One region of the Pseudoalteromonas porphyrae genome, then DNA from elsewhere that is predicted to be linked to it. Evidence: riboswitches for the same ligand, from Rfam matches in the RefSeq annotation. Region 1 holds a riboswitch; the other holds the start of a gene.
The links. Region 1 has a riboswitch for lysine ahead of dapA (4-hydroxy-tetrahydrodipicolinate synthase). Riboswitches for the same ligand answer to the same signal wherever they lie in the genome.
Positions count from the first base shown of each region.

Region 1 (4,430 bases):
TCACGCCATGAATAAAACCAACCCGCATCCAACTTACGACCAAAGTGATTTGCTTTTCAATAACAGCTTTTAAAAATGCTAAGTAACGATCTGACCCTGTGGATTGAATTTCAGGGTAATGGCGCGCAATTGCACTATCAGCTAATGCCTGTAACGCTGACACGTCCCCTTGAGTTGCTAAATACTGAAAAGACCCCACTCTAATATGGCTACTTGCAACACGCGTTACTATCGCACCTTGCTGTGGTGGTTGCCTATAAACCGTTTCTCCACTGGCAACCACGGCTAAACAGCGTGTAGTCGGAACACTTAAGCCATGCATTGCTTCACTCATAATGTATTCACGTATCGCAGGGCCAATAGCACAGCGCCCATCACCACCACGAGAGAATGGCGTAGCACCGGACCCTTTTAACTGAATATCCCACAGCTGTTGATGTTGATCAGATACGGCACCCAATAAATGCGCGCGGCCGTCTCCTAAGCGTGGTGAAAAATGCCCAAATTGATGCCCTGAATACCCCAATGCAACGGCCGCAACAGTGCTGTTACTGGTATTTCCGCTAAAGATGGATGCGCGCTCTGACGGACTCACTTGAATATCGAGCTGTTTAGCTACCGCCTCATTCCAAAGTAATAAAGTTGGTGCAACAACAGGGCTAGGTAAATCAGGGACTGCAAAATCTTCTGCAATATGAGTATAGCGACTAACAAGTTTCATTGGATTCCTTAGGCTTCGGTTGTTTGTATGCCAACGCGGTTATCACCCACGCTGTATGCCACTAATAAACTCAGCACTTGGAGGCTTAAGCCACTTTGCTGCTGTAATTCATTAAAAAAGTGCTGTGCGCTATTTAGTGATTTTTTAGTTTGCAAACCACCATCAATAATTTTATGCCCACGAAGATAAGCCTCAACATCACGCGACAACAAAAAGGTATCTTTGCCTAATGCGCGCAGTGTGTACGGGCCTGTGTTACCCCCTAAACGTGCACCGTGCTTTTTAAAATACGCCCACAAACCAATTATATCGTCACTTGGCCAATCAGCCACAAACTGACTAAAACTGCCATGCTGCTGAGCAACGTCGTGAATCATATATGCATTTTCTGGAATAGTTTGTACTTTTTTAAAGTTGCGAATAATACGTTCGTCAGTTGCTTTTTGCTCTAGCATATCAGGTGGCATCATCAGTAATTTTTCTATATTAAAGTCCCAAAAAACCTCTCTAAAGCCTGTCCATTTACTATTAATAACCGACCAATAAAAGCCGCTTTGAAATACCTTACGGGTAAACTCTTCAAGCCATGCATCATCAGGCAAGCATTTTAGTTGCTTATTAGAAAGCGGCGCGTAAAGCAATTGCTCAAGCATCGCTTCACTGCCTTTACGCTGCGCTGCTCGCTGATAAATTTCCTGAAATTTTTCCATTACTGAATACCCTTAAACCGACTTTGTTTGCTAGTGTACGAAAAAAAACATTAATACGTAACCACCCTCTCGAAGCGATCGCTCAAAAGCCAACTTGACACCTAGACGGCTAAAATGCTTTAATCACTGCCATTACCCCTATTTAAGGTGTAAGTTTTTTATTTAATGAAACTTACACTGTGGGCTAGAAGAGGTGCGTTATTCAGGTAACGTATGTGAGGAGCACACACTCCAATGATCATACGTGAGGGGAATTAACGCCGAGAAGTAACATTTTTTGTGAAGGGTTACTTCGGGCGACTGGGTTGAATCCCAGCGACTGTCACCAATAACAGCGCTGCTGTTAAATTTTTTGGTGGAGAGCTTCTGGTCTTAGCATAATAAGGCCATTGCGCCCTATTATATTAAGCCCATTCGCTCTTCGGATTATATTAGTTCGAATGACTACGATGCGGCGCACTTTCACGTACCCCACAGCATACTCATCGAACACTCTATAAGTTCGTTGTAGATGAAAAACAATTTTGATTTAAACAACTATCCTTTATGGACAGCACTTGTAACGCCTTTTACTGACGCTGGCGAAGTCGACTATGCGATTCTTGATCAATTAGTTGCGCAACAGCAAGCAGCAAATAACGGCATTTTACTGCTTGGCAGCACAGGCGAAGGTCTTGCCTTAACGCTTAAAGAGCAACAAGCCATTGTTGAACATGTATGCCAATTAAATCCGACCGTACCGCTTATGGTTGCTGTTGGCGGTATGAACCTCAAACAACAAATTGCTTGGGTTGAATACTGCAATAAACTGCCTATTCACGGCTACTTACTTGGCTCTCCTCTTTACGCAAAGCCAGGCGTGATTGGTCAAACCCACTGGTTTGAAAACCTACTCGATGCCAGTGTTCATCCATGCATGCTTTATAACGTCCCAGGGCGCAGCGCTGTTGATATTCCACCTGCCGTAATTAGCAATTTAAAAAATCATAAAAATTTATGGGCGCTAAAAGAAGCCAGTGGCGACATCGCCAAGTTTGAAGGTTTTAGAAATGCCGCACCACAGTTAGCTATTTTTAGTGGTGATGACGCACTTATGCCTTACTTTGCCCAAGCGGGTGCAAAAGGTTTAGTGTCTGTTGCAGCCAATGCGTGGCCGACACAAACCCATGAATTTGTAAAACGTAGCCTTAGCGGCCAACACCCCAATTTATTTGCCGATTGGTCACAAGCGATTCAAAGCTTGTTCGCCGTGGCAAATCCTATTCCCGTTAAAGTATTGATGCATTTACAAGGGCGTATTACTAGCCCGTATTTGCGCCCACCTTTAACGCACCTTGAGTTAACGCAAACTGATTGTATCAGTAATGCAAATAACACCATTTTATCTTGGCATTAAATACAGGTTTTTATAATGAGCTGGTTAGAACTATTAAATAATTTAGAATCGGGCGCCGTACGCGCAGCAACACAAGACGATAACGGCCAATGGCATGCAAACGTTGAAGTAAAAAAAGGTATTTTAGAAGCGTTTAAAAACGGCACTAATACTGAATTCGCTGGTGGTTTTGTAGATAAACATAACCTAGCACCACAAGAATTCACTGCTGAAAATGGTGTGCGTATGGTACCAGGTGGCTCAAGTGTTCGCCGCGGTGCACATGTTGCTAAAGGCACGATTATCATGCCACCAGCATATGTAAACATTGGTGCATTTATTGACGAAGGCACTATGGTTGATAGCCACGCCTTGGTTGGTTCGTGTGCGCAAGTAGGTAAAAATGTACATTTAAGCGCTGCAGTACAATTAGGCGGCGTACTTGAGCCAATTGGCGCAAGCCCTGTAGTCGTTGAAGACGACGCATTTATTGGCGCAGGTTGTGTGATTGTTGAAGGCGTAGTCGTTAAAAAAGGCGCAGTACTTGCCCCTGGCGTACGTTTATCAGCCACTATCCCTGTATATGACTGCGTAAATGAGCGTCAGCTTGATAAAGGCGAACCTATTCCAGAATACGCGATTGTTATACCAGGTTCTCGTCCTGCATCAAACGCATGGGCACGCGAGCAAGGTTTAAGCATGTCATGCGCGTTAATCGTAAAATACCGCGACGAACAAAGCGATGCGTCATTACTTCTTGAAGAGGTTTTACGTTAATGACCTTTTTGAGCACACCAGTTAAAACCGCCATTGATGAGTTATCAAGCCAGCTTGATACGCCATTTTTTGTGTATGACCTTGATACCCTAAACGCACACCTAGCGCGTTTAGTAACGCAAACACAGGTAAAGCTTTGGTATGCCGTTAAAGCTAATCCCCTATCTAAAGTGATTCAAAGCTTAGATAGCGCAGGCTTTAACTTTGATGTTGCAAGCAAGGGCGAACTTGAGCAAGTACTTGCTCAAGGTATTAACAGCGAGCGCGTGCTCAACACCGGGCCTGCAAAGAGCCCGAAACAAATTAAACACTTTATTGAGCGCGGAGTACGCATATTTGTTGCCGAAAGCCTCAATCAAGTACGCTGGCTCAATGAGCAAGCAAGCTTACTAAACTGTCAGCTGCAAGTATTGCTGCGCGTACAATTACGCTGGCCCGAAGGCGAAAAAAACCCACTAGGTGGCGATAGCTTAACGCCGTTTGGGCTCGGTTGTGATGAATGGCAGGCGCTAAATACTCGCGACTACCCTACGCTAAACTTTGACGGCCTGCATATTTTTCAGTGGGGCAATATGCTCAGCAGTGACAAACTCGCAGAGCTCTGGTCACAAATGATTGCGCCGCTAACGCAACTTGCCGACGACTTAGGCATTAATTTAAAAGTACTCGATTTAGGCGGTGGTTTAGGTATTCCATACACGTTAGATGCGCCCACTCTAAGCTGGGATACACTGATTGATGCACTTGCAAAAATTAAACGCGATGCTGGCGTAGATGAATTATGGATGGAACTTGGTCGTTATGCCGTAGGTGAGTGTGGTCATTACGCAACGCCTGTCGTTGAAAG
Region 1 is NZ_LHPH01000002.1:258,081-262,510, forward strand. It holds gene ADS77_RS03030 (protein adenylyltransferase SelO) at 1-721, opposite strand, end outside; gene ADS77_RS03035 (DNA-3-methyladenine glycosylase I) at 730-1,431, opposite strand; lysine riboswitch at 1,612-1,805, shown strand; gene dapA (4-hydroxy-tetrahydrodipicolinate synthase) at 1,943-2,827, shown strand; gene ADS77_RS03045 (2,3,4,5-tetrahydropyridine-2,6-dicarboxylate N-succinyltransferase) at 2,843-3,583, shown strand; gene ADS77_RS03050 (PLP-dependent decarboxylase) at 3,583-4,430, shown strand, end outside.

Region 2 (4,430 bases), on a different contig from region 1:
ACGATGCAGCCACTCAATACACACACTATTTTATTATGTGATGCCCAGCATTTAAATATTGATAAGTTCGATTTAAATACGCTATTGAGCCCTTTTGAACTCGCGGTGATCACTCGTCGTAAAAGTAACAAAGCCAAGCAAGAATATTTAGCTACTCGACTGCTGCTTAAGTATTTAGTAAAACAAAGCTCCCCAGAGTTTGCCAAGTTACCAGCTCATCATATTAGCTCTGAATTTGACGAGCCTAGCAGTAAATTACTCATACATATAACGGGCAGTAACACCGTGTTTAGCAGTTGCCTGTCGCACTCAAACGGTTTTGTCGGTGCCGCGCTGAATATTGAGCGAATTGAGTTTGGTTTTGATATTGAAAAAATAAGCACAAAGCGCCCATTTGAAAAGCTCGCAAAGCATTTTTACCACCCTGATGAAGTAAATTTAATAACGCAAAATCAACAACAAGGCGCTGAGCGATTTTTTAGAATATGGACCTTAAAAGAAGCACTCGCTAAAGCCACCAGCCAGCCGATTGCAAAATTGCTTAGTCCCAATGTGTTTGATCAATTAACGCAGGCTCATTTGCGCGCTGTAAGCTGCCAATATAATGAGTTTGATGTGAGTGTAGTGAGTAATCAGAGCACTGACTGGCAGTGCTCTGTGGTAAATACTATCGACCAATTACGCGGCGTTTTGAACTTCTAATAAGCGGCTATGAATGGCTTGTACAACGCGATCCGATTCAGCTTGTTCTACCAAAAAGCATAAGTTGTGCTTACTAGCACCATGGCAGATTAAGCGAATATTAAAATCACTTAATACGTTCATTAAATTCATTTCGTGCTGACGTAATTGAATTTGTGAGCCAATCAGCGCCACTAGCGTTAAATTGTTCTCTACCGAGACATGGCAAAACTCTGCTAATTTATCTAAACAGTCTTGATCAAGCTCAGGACGCGATGCATTTGGCGCGTTATCCAATGTAATAGCCACGCTTATTTCTGACGTGGTAACTAAATCAACCGAGATGTTAAACTCGCTTAGAATCGTAAACACGCGCGCTAAAAAGCCGCTGGCTAATAGCATTTCAGGGCTCTTAAGCGTAAGCAATAACTGGTTTTTACGCTGTGTAACTGCACGAATACCTGGCAATTGTGATTTTTCACGCTCAATCCACGTACCACCACGCTCTGGTTCACGGCTCGAACCTACAAAGACGTTAATGTGACTACGGCTTGCTGGTAAAATAGTCGCAGGATGTAGCACTTTAGCGCCAAAAGTTGCCATTTCTGCCGCTTCATCAAAACTTAAGCGCGCAATCGGTGTTGCTTTGGCACATAAACGTGGATCAGTGCTAAATATACCTACCACGTCCGTCCAAATATGCACGCTTTTGGCGTTAATTGCCTCGGCCAATAATGCTGCGCTGTAATCTGAACCGCCACGGCCAAGAGTGGTCGTTTGACCATGCGCATCACTGCCTATAAAACCTTGTGTGACAATAACATGCTCAGCTAATAGTGGGAACAAATGCTCTTTCGCAGCCGCAGCGGTGGCCGCTACATCTGGTGTAGCCTTTGAAAACTGGCTGTCTGTTTTTAATACTTGGCGCACATCAAAACGAATTGCGTTTAAACCATTCAAACGCAGCACCTGAGTAAATAAATACGACGATAAGCGCTCACCAAAACTCAGGAGTTCATCTTGTTGTTGTTTTGATTTAACGCCTTCACTGGCTAAAGCTTGAAACGCTTTAATAGTTTCGTCAAAGCCATGGGCTAAGTCCGCATCAAGCGATAGTTCATTTAAAATAGCTTCTTGAATGGCTAACACGCCGGTGATGTTTTCTGCGCGCTCACCCATTGAGATATCTTTTTTACACAATGCAACAAGGTGATTAGTGACACCTGCACTGGCACTTACAGCCACTACGCGTACATTGTTATCGGCTACAATAATTTCACTGCAACGACTCATAGCGTCAAAGTTGGCCACACTGGTGCCGCCAAATTTTGCTACTACGTGATCTGTTTTTTGGTTTTGTGCTGACTGTTGCGCGTTATTAGCAGCTAATTGGGTATTCATGTCGTCTCCTTTTGTGGCATTCAAACCACGGTAATACAAGAAGAACTTGGCAAGGGGGTGCTCGATAAGAAAAGTCCACTGCCAGAAGCTCTCCACCTAATTTGGTGACAGTTTTGAGGATTCAGCCCCATAAACCGAAAAACCACTGTGACGTGCAGTTGTTTTCCTCGGCGAATATTTCCCTCCTTAATGGTCGTTGGCAGTCGTCGCCTCACATTAAGTACCTAAATACCGCACCTCTTCTGAATGTTAGATTAATTGCATTTTATAATTGCCAATTAAAATAACAAAGCCCACATAAAGTGGGCTTTGAAAGTTATCGTTTAGACGTCTAGCTGTCAAGTTGTTTTAATTAATAAAGGTCATTAAATAAAACTACCTGCTAAATATGAGCCCATATAACCGATTGTATACGCTATTAATAAATACAACGACATACGTAAATAACTTAAAAATGTGAGTGCTTTTACTTTACTCATCGCAATAATACCTGCCGCAGAACCAATAATAAGCATTGAGCCGCCCACACCAGTTGCATACGTGAACGACAACCATTGTTGCGGACTCATGACTATTTCAGCTTTAAGCAGCGCAGCAGTCAGCGGGACGTTATCTACCGCAGCAGAGAGTATACCCATTAAGTAGTTTGCATACTCTGGTGCCATTAACTCATACAAATTCGTAAACTTGCTTAGCATACCCACTTCTTTTAGCGCACCAACAAGCAGTAGTACACCCACAAAAAACAGTAGCGTGTCGTATTCAATTTCACGAATGTAGTCGATGATTTTTTTGTTGACGTCTTTTTTGCGCATTAAAAATTGCGCCGTCAAAAACATTAACGATAAACCAAACAAGAACGTTAACAATGGAGGTACGTGATACATCACACTGAGTGTCAGCGTTGCAATAATCGTCGATAAGAAAATAACGGCAATGGTTATATCCGTTTTTTCAATTCGGCGATCTTCTTGCTTAGTAAACTGCACCGCACCGTTTAACCCAAATGACAGCATAACGGCCAATAAAGCAACACTAAATAATGCAGGGGCAATTAACAGTAGTAAATTTCCAATACTGACTTTACCATCAAGGAAAATCATCAAGGTTGTTACGTCACCAGTAATTAACGACACACCACCAGAGTTAACACTGAAGATGATTAACGTTGCGTACTTAATCAGTTTTTTCGGGTCCAGTTTTAACGACATAACAACGGCCAATGAAATTAGCGTCGCGGTAATGTTGTCTGAAATCGACGAGAATAAAAATGAAAAGCCACCAATCAAGAACATTAACTTTCGCTCGCTAATCGAGCTTGGCATGATCTTGTGCACAATATTTTGGATAAAACCTTTAGAGTTTAAATAGGCAACAAAGGTCATTGCAGCCATTAAAAACAACCATAATGTGGCAATCTCTAAAATATTGTGGTCAAGTTGGTGTTGTACACTTTCGGGGGTTTGCCCGTTTAAAGGCGAGATAAATAAGATAATCCAGCATAAAGTACCAAAGAAAAGCGTGGTTTTGGCCTTGTTTACATGGATAATATCCTCTATAACGATGAGCACGAATGCAAGCGCTATCAGGGTTAGGATAATTGCAGTTACCATGGCGTTTGAACAACCTTTATAAAAATGTAAAAATTGTATACTAGGTGTCAGTAATCGACACGGCGCGCAGTCTAGCACCAAAGGCTGTGTAAAACTATTGCCAATTTAATATTATATAAGTAATTGCTGTGTCCAAATAACACAGGTACACAGCACTCATTAGATTTTTTGGAGCTTTATGATCCCAGCTAAAAAGTTGCTAAATACCCTAACCGAGCACTGGGGAATGTTAGAGCTGCTATTTAAACGTTTTAAAATGGCCGATTTTAGCCTAAAAGACGTACAAAGTGCGATCAAACAAAAACAACCAACGTGGTCAAACGAACGGATCTATAAAGAAACCAATCGGCTTTTAAACCAAGATATTATTATTCCCTTGGCAAAATCATCTCAGCTTGAAATTAACCGTGCCATTGCAGATTTCGCCACCTTTTTATTACAGGAAGAGCATTTAGGCCTAGCACAAGAAATTAGCGTATTGGTTGAAGATTTAGCACGCCTAGGCAACCGCCTAGATAATGCAGGTAGCATTGAAGACTACGATGAGATGCGCCGCTTTAGCCGCATTATGGATGATCGAGTGCGTAAAATAATGAAATTATTTGCCCACAATGAAAACGCCATTTTAAACATAGTCGAACAAGCTAAAGCCAATAACGCAGTGCAATCACTGCAAAAGCGCTATAAAGCCGTCATTGAAGCATTTGACGAGTACATAGAACCAATGCTTGAGAT
Region 2 is NZ_LHPH01000024.1:26,965-31,394, reverse strand. It holds gene ADS77_RS17245 (4'-phosphopantetheinyl transferase family protein) at 1-702, shown strand, start outside; gene lysC (lysine-sensitive aspartokinase 3) at 679-2,082, opposite strand; lysine riboswitch at 2,160-2,332, opposite strand; gene nhaD (sodium:proton antiporter NhaD) at 2,448-3,695, opposite strand; gene ADS77_RS17230 (hypothetical protein) at 3,874-4,430, shown strand, end outside.
Region 2: it holds a riboswitch for lysine, as region 1 does, so the genes downstream of both, lysC (lysine-sensitive aspartokinase 3) here and dapA (4-hydroxy-tetrahydrodipicolinate synthase) in region 1, are expected to answer to the same signal.